3 regions of the Kribbella sp. NBC_01505 genome follow, and region 1 is predicted to be linked to each of the others. Evidence: riboswitches for the same ligand, from Rfam matches in the RefSeq annotation. Region 1 holds a riboswitch; each other region holds the start of a gene.
What was found. A riboswitch is a leader RNA that binds a small molecule or an ion and turns the genes downstream of it on or off. The one in region 1 is predicted to bind thiamine pyrophosphate.
Positions count from the first base shown of each region.

Region 2: it holds a riboswitch for thiamine pyrophosphate, as region 1 does, so the genes downstream of both, OG474_RS17360 (purine-cytosine permease family protein) here and thiC (phosphomethylpyrimidine synthase ThiC) in region 1, are expected to answer to the same signal.
Region 3: it holds a riboswitch for thiamine pyrophosphate, as region 1 does, so the genes downstream of both, thiS (sulfur carrier protein ThiS) here and thiC (phosphomethylpyrimidine synthase ThiC) in region 1, are expected to answer to the same signal.

Region 1 covers NZ_CP109425.1:4,479,997-4,483,263, forward strand. The annotation lists gene OG474_RS21195 (hypothetical protein) at 13-246, shown strand; gene OG474_RS21200 (hypothetical protein) at 250-810, opposite strand; gene OG474_RS21205 (lysophospholipid acyltransferase family protein) at 906-1,652, opposite strand; TPP riboswitch at 1,683-1,802, shown strand; gene thiC (phosphomethylpyrimidine synthase ThiC) at 1,795-3,267, shown strand, end outside.
Region 2 covers NZ_CP109425.1:3,674,934-3,678,200, reverse strand. The annotation lists gene OG474_RS17365 (class I SAM-dependent methyltransferase) at 1-271, opposite strand, end outside; gene OG474_RS17360 (purine-cytosine permease family protein) at 299-1,645, opposite strand; TPP riboswitch at 1,633-1,751, opposite strand; gene OG474_RS17355 (alpha/beta fold hydrolase) at 1,775-2,437, opposite strand; gene OG474_RS17350 (hypothetical protein) at 2,434-3,249, opposite strand.
Region 3 covers NZ_CP109425.1:4,360,362-4,363,628, forward strand. The annotation lists gene OG474_RS20630 (GNAT family N-acetyltransferase) at 1-197, opposite strand, end outside; gene OG474_RS20635 (thiazole synthase) at 200-976, opposite strand; gene thiS (sulfur carrier protein ThiS) at 978-1,208, opposite strand; TPP riboswitch at 1,198-1,313, opposite strand; gene OG474_RS20645 (DUF5937 family protein) at 1,485-2,420, opposite strand; gene OG474_RS20650 (G5 domain-containing protein) at 2,456-3,085, opposite strand; gene OG474_RS20655 (hypothetical protein) at 3,232-3,267, opposite strand, start outside.

The sequences.
Region 1 (3,267 bases):
AGGGGCAGGACGATGCACATCAACTGGAGTGCACTCGGTGAGGTCGCCCTGGTCAGCCTGCTCTTCGGAGTGGGGCTGGCGGTGCTGTTCGCCTTCGGTGTGACCGCCATGGCGCGCCGGGCGGCAGCTATCGACGAGAAGCGGCCGGCCCCGATGGTGGACACCGCAGTGGCGTCACTGTGCTTCGCAGCGTGCCTCGCTGCGGTGCTCTACGGGCTCTACCTGATCATCCCGCAGTTCCATTAGGCACTAGCGGTTCCAGCGGCGCACTGCCTTGGCCACGTCCTTGGTGCGCACCGCGTCGAGGTTCTGTTCCCAGGCTGTGAAGAGCCGGTCGCCAAGGGCGTCCGCGTCCAGACCAGCCTGGGGGCGAACGGCCACTGCCCAGGTGGCAGCGGCCGCGTGCCCCTGCTGGTGCAGCAGGTGATCGACGGTGGCCTGGATACGCCGCCGGTTCTCACCGGTCAGGCCGCGTGCGGCCCAGTCCTGCAGGATGGCCGCGTCGTCTGCCGTCATCTGGGCCAGATAGGTCAGTGGACCGCGCCAGAAACCCCGGTGACCGATGCTGTCCAGGCGCTCGAGCGGGAACCAGCCGTTCGCGCAGCGGCGCCCGTTGACCGCGGCCTCGACCTCACGGGCGCGCTCGGCGTCCAGGTCCCGGGTGGACCAGTCGATGAAATAGGCCCCCGCATCCGGGATGTGCTCCGCGACATGCGGTGCCACCACCAGCGTCCCGGGTTCGAACAGGCGCAGTTCTTCCGGTGAATCGAACACAAAACCTTCCCCCGCCCAGCACAAGGCAAGCAGCACAGAAATCCCCCAGATTCCTGCCTTGTCAATAACAAGTGCCCTTCGTACCCTCACAGACCGTCAAGGGTCAACCCCTTGTCCGGGGTGCGTCGGTGCTATTGCCGCCGCTCGGCCCGGCGTGCCAGCTCCTCGCGGTCCAGCTCATCCGCCTCTTCTGGAGTCGGCGCGGAGCCGCCGTACGCGGCCGGCAGCCACCAGGCGCCCGGCGGCTGCTCCGGGTAGGCGCGGATGGTGTCGTCGAGCATCTCGGCCATCGTCGACCGCAGTACGGCGGTCGCCTCGACCGGATCGTCGTCCGTGGTCACGGCCATCGGCGTACCGACCGTGATCGCGATCGTGCGGTGCCGGGAGAAGTCCTTCGGGTGGTCCTTGGTGAGCATCCGCTGGGTGCCCCAGAGGATCAGCGGGATCACCGGTACGCCGGCCTCCGCCGCCATCCGGACCGTCCCGGACTTGAACTCCTTCAGCTCGAACGACCGGCTGATCGTCGCCTCCGGGAAGACACCGACCACCTCACCGGCCCGCAAGTACTCAAGTGCTTGTGAGTACGACGCCGCGCCGGCACCGCGGTCCACCGGGATGTGGTGCATCCCGCGCATCAGCGGACCGGACCAGCGGTTCCGGAACAGGATGTCCTTGGCCATGAACCGGACCAGCCGCTTGCTCGGCACAGCGCCGTACCCGCCGAGGATGAAGTCGACGTAGCTAATGTGGTTCAGCGCGATCACCGCACCGCCGCTACGGGGCACGTTCTCGGTGCCGGAGAGCTGGAAGTTCACGTCCAGCACCTTGAAGGCCGTCCTGGCGAAACCGACTACCGGCGGATACACAAAGTCGCGCATCGTCGGAACTCTACTAAGGTATGGCTGATAACTGGAGATCGCGGGAGCTCGCACCGTAGTGGGCTGAGAGGGCGGCTGGAGGAATCCGGCGCCGCCGACCGCCGAACCTGTCCGGGTAATTCCGGCGTAGGGAGCACAGCAAGTGACAACTATCGGCACCGTACGACCGACTGTCACCACCGGCCCGATCTCGGGGTCGGAGAAGATCTACCGCGGCGAGCTGGGAGTTCCAGCTCGCCGCGTCCATCTCACCAACGGCGAGCACTTCGACCTGTACGACACGTCCGGGCCGTACACGGACGCGACCGCGCAGATCGACGTACAGACCGGTCTGCCCGCGCTGCGGCGCGAGTGGGTGGCCGGGCGGGCGAACCTGACCCAGCTCGCCCACGCCCGAGCAGGCACCATCACCGAGGAGATGCGGTACGTCGCACTCCGGGAGAACATGGATCCGGAGTTCGTCCGGTCCGAGGTGGCCCGCGGCCGGGCCGTCATCCCGGTCAACCGCCGGCACCCGGAGAGCGAGCCGACGATCATCGGCAAGAAGTTCCTGGTGAAGGTGAACGCGAACATCGGCAACTCCGCGGTCAGCAGCTCGATCGAGGACGAGGTCGAGAAGCTCGTCTGGGCCACCCGTTGGGGCGCGGACACCGTGATGGATCTGTCCACCGGCAAGAACATCCACGAGACCCGCGAGTGGATCCTGCGGAACTCACCCGTCCCGATCGGGACCGTGCCGCTCTACCAGGCGCTGGAGAAGGTGAAGGGTGATCCGGCCGCACTGACGTGGGAGGTCTACCGCGACACGGTGATCGAGCAGTGCGAGCAGGGTGTCGACTACATGACCGTGCACGCGGGCGTGCTGCTGCGGTACGTGCCGCTGACCGCGCGGCGGATCACCGGCATCGTCTCGCGCGGCGGGTCGATCATGGCGGCCTGGTGCCTCGCGCATCACCAGGAATCCTTCCTGTACACGCATTTCGCCGAGCTGTGCGAGATCCTGCGTGAGTACGACGTGACGTTCTCGCTCGGCGACGGGCTTCGGCCGGGATGTATCGCGGACGCGAACGACGCGGCGCAGTTCGCCGAGCTGCGGACGCTCGGGGAGCTCACCAAGATCGCCTGGGAGCACGACGTCCAGGTGATGATCGAGGGTCCGGGGCACGTGCCGATGAACAAGATCGCGGAGAACGTGCGGCTCGAGGAGGAGCTCTGCGGTGAGGCGCCGTTCTACACATTGGGGCCGTTGGCAACTGATGTGGCGCCGGCGTACGACCACATCACCAGCGCCATCGGCGCGGCGCAGATCGGCTGGCTGGGTACGGCGATGCTGTGCTACGTCACGCCGAAGGAGCACCTCGGTCTGCCGGACCGCGATGACGTCAAGGTCGGCGTGATCACGTACAAGATCGCTGCCCACGCTGCCGATCTGGCCAAGGGGCACCCGGGGGCGCAGGCCTGGGACGACGCGTTGTCGACGGCCAGGTTCGAGTTCCGCTGGGAGGATCAGTTCAACCTCTCGCTGGATCCGGACACGGCACGGTCCTACCACGACGAGACGCTGCCGGCCGAGCCCGCGAAGACCGCGCACTTCTGCTCGATGTGTGGGCCGAAG
Region 2 (3,267 bases), 810 kb from region 1:
TCGCCAGCTCGTCCTCGACGGCCTGGTCACGGCCGGCCTCGACCAGGTTCGGCGAGATGTCGAGCGCGCGCACGGACTTCCCGGCCCGGGCCAGCGGGAGCGCGATCCGGCCGTAACCACAGCACAGATCCAGGACGGTCTCGCGGCCCTCCAGGAGCTCTTCGACGATCTTGACGATGGCTGCGTCCCGCTCGGGCGAGGTCAGCGCGGCCAGACCGTCGGCGCCGAGTTCGGCGTACTCGGCCCGGCTGCGCAGTGCGGAGTTGAGCATGGGCTCCAGTATCCCGCGTGCCGCAGGTCAGTTGTCCACCGGTGTACGGGTCACGATCCGGCCGCGACCTACTTTGCCCAGCAGCACCGCGGCCACCATCGAGACCACGATGCTCGTGTACGTCGCTCCCAGCCAGCCCGGAACCGCGTGCCCGCCGAAGAGCTTGCCCTGGACATCGAGCCAGAACGGCGACCAGCCGGCGACCGTGCCCGGGTTGACGAGCTGGTAGGCCACGAACCCGATCAGCCATGCGACTGTCGGCTGCCAGCGGAACTTCGCCGTACCGGAGACGTCCCAGTTCATCTTGCTCACCAGGAAGAAGTCCGCGATCGCGACCGCGAAGAGCGGGATGAAGACCGAGCCGATGAGGTAGAGGAACTGCGTGTAGTTGCCCAGGTCAACCAAGAGCGCGAGGCCGGTGGCGAGGACGCCGATCGCGATCGAGATCCAGCGCCGGTCGACGTGCCCGATCAGGTTGTGCGCGGCCATCGTGGTCGAGTAGACGTTCGCGTAGGCCTCGTCGACCTCGTCCACGAGCAGCACGAACAAGGCGATCGCGCCGGCCGGCAAGGTGACGAGGGCGGTGATCACGTCCTCGCTGTTGGTCTGCAGAGTCGCGACGGCGAAGACACCCAAGGCGTAGTACAGGATCGCGGCCAGGCCGTAGCCGAGCGAGGAGCCGGCGAAGGCGGCCTTGTTGGTCTTCGAATGCCGCGTGTAGTCGGCGGCCAGCGGCGCGAACGAGACGACACCGGCGGCGGCGAGGTCGACGGCCGGCCAGAAGCCGAACACGCTGTCCTGCGGCAGGTCGTGCACCGGCTTGCTCAGCACCTGGACGAATAGGTAGACCGAGGCAATCAACACCAGCCAGACCATGAACTTGCGCAGCACCTTCACGCTGCCCAGCGGCCGGACCGCCATCGTGGTGGCGATGATGCCGGCCAGTACGACGAACAGCCAGCGCCAGCGCTCACTCGTCACCGCGACCGCGGCCTGCGAGATCACGATGATCTCCATCGTGGCCCAGCCGATGTTCTGCGCGATGTTCAGCACGGTCGGTGCCATCGAGCCGCGGCGACCGAAGAGGCCGCGCAGACTGGCCATCGCGGGCGCTCCGGTGTGCGAGCCGAAGACGGCCGCTCCGCCGAGCACCAGCGCGCCCATCCCGCACCCGACGACCACCGCCAGCAGGCCCTGCCACAGCGACCCCGTGTACGCCGCGACCAGGGCGCCGGTGACCGGGCCGAAGAGTGAGATGCCGAAGTTGCCCCAGAGGGTGAACTGGTCGAGGAACCCGAGCGTCCTCGGTGCGTCCGTGGTCAGGACGAGGGGAGCTTCTTCATTGTCAGCAGGACGAACCGCAGTGTCAGTCATCGCGTTCCCTACGCCGGCATTACCCGGTCAGGTTCAGGCGGTCGGCGACCCGGTCTCTAGTCGCCCTCTCAGCCCGCATTCGGTGCGAGCTCCCGCAGAGGTGTTTGCTACCGCGTCAACGATAACGCTTTACTCAGTTGACCGCGCAGCGGCTGCTCGGTGGATGAGCGCGGCCACCTCCGGACCGTTGGTCAGCACCGGCATGTGCGACCCGGTGGAGAGCGTCCGCGCCTCACCGTGCGTCAGCTTGGCCAGCTTGAGCGCCCAGTCGGCCGACGACAGGTGGTCGTGCTGTGAGCGCACGATCACCACCGGCGCCTTCACTCTGGTGATCACAGCAGCCAGGTCGTGCTTCCGGCAGGCAGCCGCGGCGCGGGCGATGGTCGGGAGTCCAGTGCGTGCGTACTGCGGTGCGAGGACCGGGACCAGCCGCGGTGACTCCGGTGCGGCGGACTCCAGCCACCGCATCCCCAGGTCCAGCCAGCTGGAGGCTTTCACGTCACCGCTCGGAGCGATCAGCACCAGTGCGTGGACCAGCTCGGGATGCGCGACGGCCAGCTCCACTGCGATCTGGGCGCCGGCGGAGTGCCCGACGAGCACGGAACGCTCGCGCACCTTCCGCTCCAGCAGTACGGCGAGGGCCGCGGGGTGCAGGTCCTCGCGGTCGCCGGCAGGTTCGCCGTACCCAGGCAGGGTGGCGACGAGGTAGGGCATCGACAGGTGCTCGACCGTCGGCGCGTAGGACTCCGGCCCGAGGCCGAGGCCCGGGACCAGGACTGCCGGAGTGCTCACTCCCAGGGCGCGCGGCCCGGTGCGGCCCGGACCACGGTGTCGGGGTCCGGCTTGAGCTCGCGGTAGCCGAGGAAGAGGCCGGCCGCGAGGATCAGCAGACCGAAGCCGCCCCAGGCGTAGGCCTTCGGCAGGCGATCCAGAGTGTCGTCGGCAGCACCCAGACCGGTCGTCAGCACCATCACCAGCCAGACGAGCAGCGGGATCAGCGAGGCCGCGACCAGCACGCCGCCCAGGATCTCGGACGTCTCCGGCTGGCGAGCGGCCTTGCGGCGAGCCAGCACGTCGCGCGCCCAGAGCGCCAGCGCGGCCACACCGACCAGGAGGATCAGCAGCTGGCCGAGTGCGTCGATCACGTCGGTGCGCAGCGGGTGGTTGAGCGTTGAGCCCGGTGCCTGGGTGATCTCCCGGATCGAGACCCGCTGGATCGAGATCACCATCAGCCCGTAGATCGCCGCGATCAGCGTCGCGAGCAGCACCACCTTCGCCGCGCGCGGGTCGCGACCGGCGAACGGCTCCTTGCGCCCGTACGTCGGGAAGTGGTCCGGATGCGGATCCACGGGCGCGCCGTACGGGTGTCCCGGCCGGTAGCTCGGCGGCTGTGCCGGATCGGTGGGCGGACCGCCGTACTGGCCCGGTTGGGAGCCGTAGTTCTGCGGGGGCGGCGCGTAGGGCGGGGGCACTGGCTGGCCGCCGTGACCGTACGTGCCACCGCCGTACGGCGTGGGTGGGGCGAGGTGCTGCTGTTCCTGCACCTCGTCCGGGCGCTCGGGCTCCGGTTCACGTCCGTACGTCGGGAAGTCCTGTGACGACATCGCTGCTCCCTCCCTGGG
Region 3 (3,267 bases), 120 kb from region 1:
GTGGATGCTTTGGCAACCGCGTCATCCAGTACGGCGGCCGCCGGGCGCGTGGACTTGATCCACTGCACCTGCAGCGGATGGGGGAAGCGATCGGGGAGCCGGACCAGCCGGTACTCCGCGGTCTCCACGATCTCCGAGCCTTCCGGCGCCGGACCCATCCACGCGTCGTTGGCCGCCGCTACTGTCGCCAAGTCCATAGCTACTCCGAAGTCGGCAGTCCGGTTGTGGGGGAGGACGCCTGCGCGGAGTGCCAGCGGCGGGGGACTCGCCCTGCCAGCAAAGCGTTCCGGCCGGCGCTGACCGCGTCGCGCATCGCGGCCGCCATCAGGGCCGGCTTCTCCGCGCGGGTGACCGGGGTCGCCAGCATGACGGCTGCGCAGCCGAGCTCCATCGCCAGTGCCGCGTCGCTCGCCGTACCGAGGCCGGCGTCGACGATGACCGGGACGTTCGCGCCCTCGACGATCAGGGAGATGTTGTGCGGGTTGCGGATGCCGAGCGCGGAACCGATCGGTGCGGCCAGCGGCATCACGGCCGCGCAGCCGGCCTGCTCCAGGCGGCGGGCCAGGATCGGGTCGTCGTTCGTGTAGGGGAGCACGGTGAAGCCGTCGGCGACCAGGATGTCGACGGCGTCGAGCAGCTCGACCGGATCCGGCAGCAGCAGGTGGTCGTCGGCAACCACCTCGACCTTGATCAGATCGGTCCCCAGCGCCTCGCGCGCCAGCCGCGCGGTCAGCACGGCCTCCGCGGCGGTGTGACAGCCGGCCGTGTTCGGCAGGATCTCGATCCCGTGCCGCTTCAGCACATCGAGCACCGAACCCTCGTGCCCGGTGCCCAGCCGGCGCATCGCGACCGTGGTCAACTGGGTGCCGGAGGCAATCAATGCCTCCTCCATCACTTCCAGGTTGGCCGAACCGCCGGTGCCCATGATGAGCCGCGAGGAGTACGTGCGGCCGCCCAGCTCGAAGGGGTCGTCCATCTCAGCCTCCCTGGACCGCGCCGACGATCTCGACCCGGTCACCCGCGGTCAGGATCGTGGCGGCCCACTCGCCGCGGGTCAGCACACTCTGGTTCACCGCGACCGCGATCCCGGTCTGCCGGTCCGACATCTCCCGGACCAGCTCCGCGACCGACATCCCCGGTCCGCTGGTGGTCGCCGTACCGTTCACCCACACGGCGTGCTCGGCCGGTGACTCGTCGTACTGCGTCATGCGTCCTCCCTCCGTCGGAATTACCCGATTCAGGTTCAGCGGTCGGCGACGCCTGCTCTGTCGCCCTCTCAGCCCACTCCGGTGCGAGCTCCCGCGGTCTGGTTTCGACTTCCGTGTCCCGCAAACAATGTAGCTCGGCGCTATCGGCGCCCAGGCACGCACCTCGCGGCGCTTGAGTCACGCCCACGATGAACACCGCATCGAGGACGCGCCTCAAGCACCACGATGCACGCACCTGGACACCGATATCACTCGACCTACATCGTTTGCGGGACACTAGTGTCCTGTCAGCAATTGGGCCAACTCTGTCGGTCGGTAGAGCACCTGCTTGCCGGCTCGTTGCGCTTCGACCAGGCCGGTACGGCGGAGCAGTTGGAGGTGCTGGCTGACCGCTGACGGGGTGACCTGCAGCTCGGCGGCCACGTCGGTGGTGGTGCGCGGATGCGTGAGGAGCTGCAGGATGCGGGCGCGCGCCGTACCGATGAGTTGGGCCAGGTCCTGTGGCGTGGGCGGATCGACGACGGTCCACAGGTTGGCCTGGCCGCGGGGCGGGTAGCCGAGGAACGGTTCGGCGCCGGGGTCGTACGGGATGACAGCGTGGGGGCCGAAGAGGGTTGGCTGGAGGACGAGGCCGCGGCCGTCGACGCTCTCGGTGCGGCTTTGTTCGCTGACCTTGTCGACCTTCAGAAGCCCTTGGTGGTAAGAGATTGCGGGGCCTAGCTCGTTGAGCATCGCGGCGGTGCCTTGCTGGGTGAGGATGTGGCCGCGATAGGTGATGTCGGCGGAGAGGATCGTCCGCATGCGATTCCAGTACGGCGCCATGACCGTCTGCCAGTAGTCGCTGAGTGCCGTGGCGACCCGGGCCGGCGTGAGGTCTTGGTCCAGCTCGCCGTTCACCGCCGTGAGCTGTCGGGTGAACGTGTCTTGATCGACCGCGGCTATCAGCTCGAGCTCATCGGCGAACTGGGTGAGCGGCGAGGTCGGCCGCGGCGTGAGGAAGTCCGGGCTGCCCATCGTGTCGTTGACGAGCTGGCCGAGGACTGTCCAGTCCAGGTCACTCAGAAGCGGCTGCACCGCACGAACCCACGGAAGCTGCAGGGGAAACCGACCGGGGTCCCGCAGCGCCCGCAGGCTCAGCACAGTCTCCGCCGCAGGCGACAGCGCGAACCGGACCTCCTCCAGGTCCCTGGACGTCAGCTCGTAGGTCAACACCCACGCATTACATCGCATGGCCCGGCATGCCGTGCCTACTCGCAGCCGATGCCGTCGTGGTCGGCGTCCAGGCGGTAGATGTCGGATCCGGTGACGGTGACTGGGCCATCGACGTACTCAGGGCCGTTCCCGCTGCCGCCGGAGCAGTCGACGTCGCTCGCGATCGGGACGCAGCCGCTGTAGTTCGGATCGCAGCCGCCGCCGGTCTCCTCCGCTTCGACCTTGGTACCGACGGCCGTCACCTGGGTTCGCGGTTCCTTGGCGACCTCCTGGCGGACGAGCTTCTTCGTCGTCTGCTTCCCGTCGACATAGGTGACGTCGTACGTGAGCTTCCGGGAACCGTTGACGCCCGGGGTCCGGATCGTGCGCTCGCCCTTCGGCAGGGCGCTGTCGGTGACCGTCTTCTTCTTGAACGGGATCACCTTGAGCTCGACGACCGATTTCGTGGTCGTCTTCGGTACGACGAGCTTCGGCTTCACCGTCGTCGTGACGGCCGGTGTCGGCGTGGTCGCCGGTTGAGCGGTTGCGGGTTGAGCGGTTGCCGGTTGAGCCGTTGGCGGTTGGGTGGTGACGGTCTTTGCGATTGGTTTGCCGGCGACCGCGGCCGGCTCGGTGGACTCCGCCGTACCGCACCCGACCCCGAAACCGAGCACCACGACAGCCATGAACGCAGCACGAATACACACCACAGTGGTTCCCCCCAAACCCGCCGTCGGTCCCCCCGCGGCGGGATTGTCAGCGCCTGGACGACCCAGGCGAAGAGACCTGCATAGCACTCCGATCGACCCCTCGGCCAGAGCTCAGCGCACTTTCAGCCGGCCGCTACCCCGACCCCGGCCAACGCCGC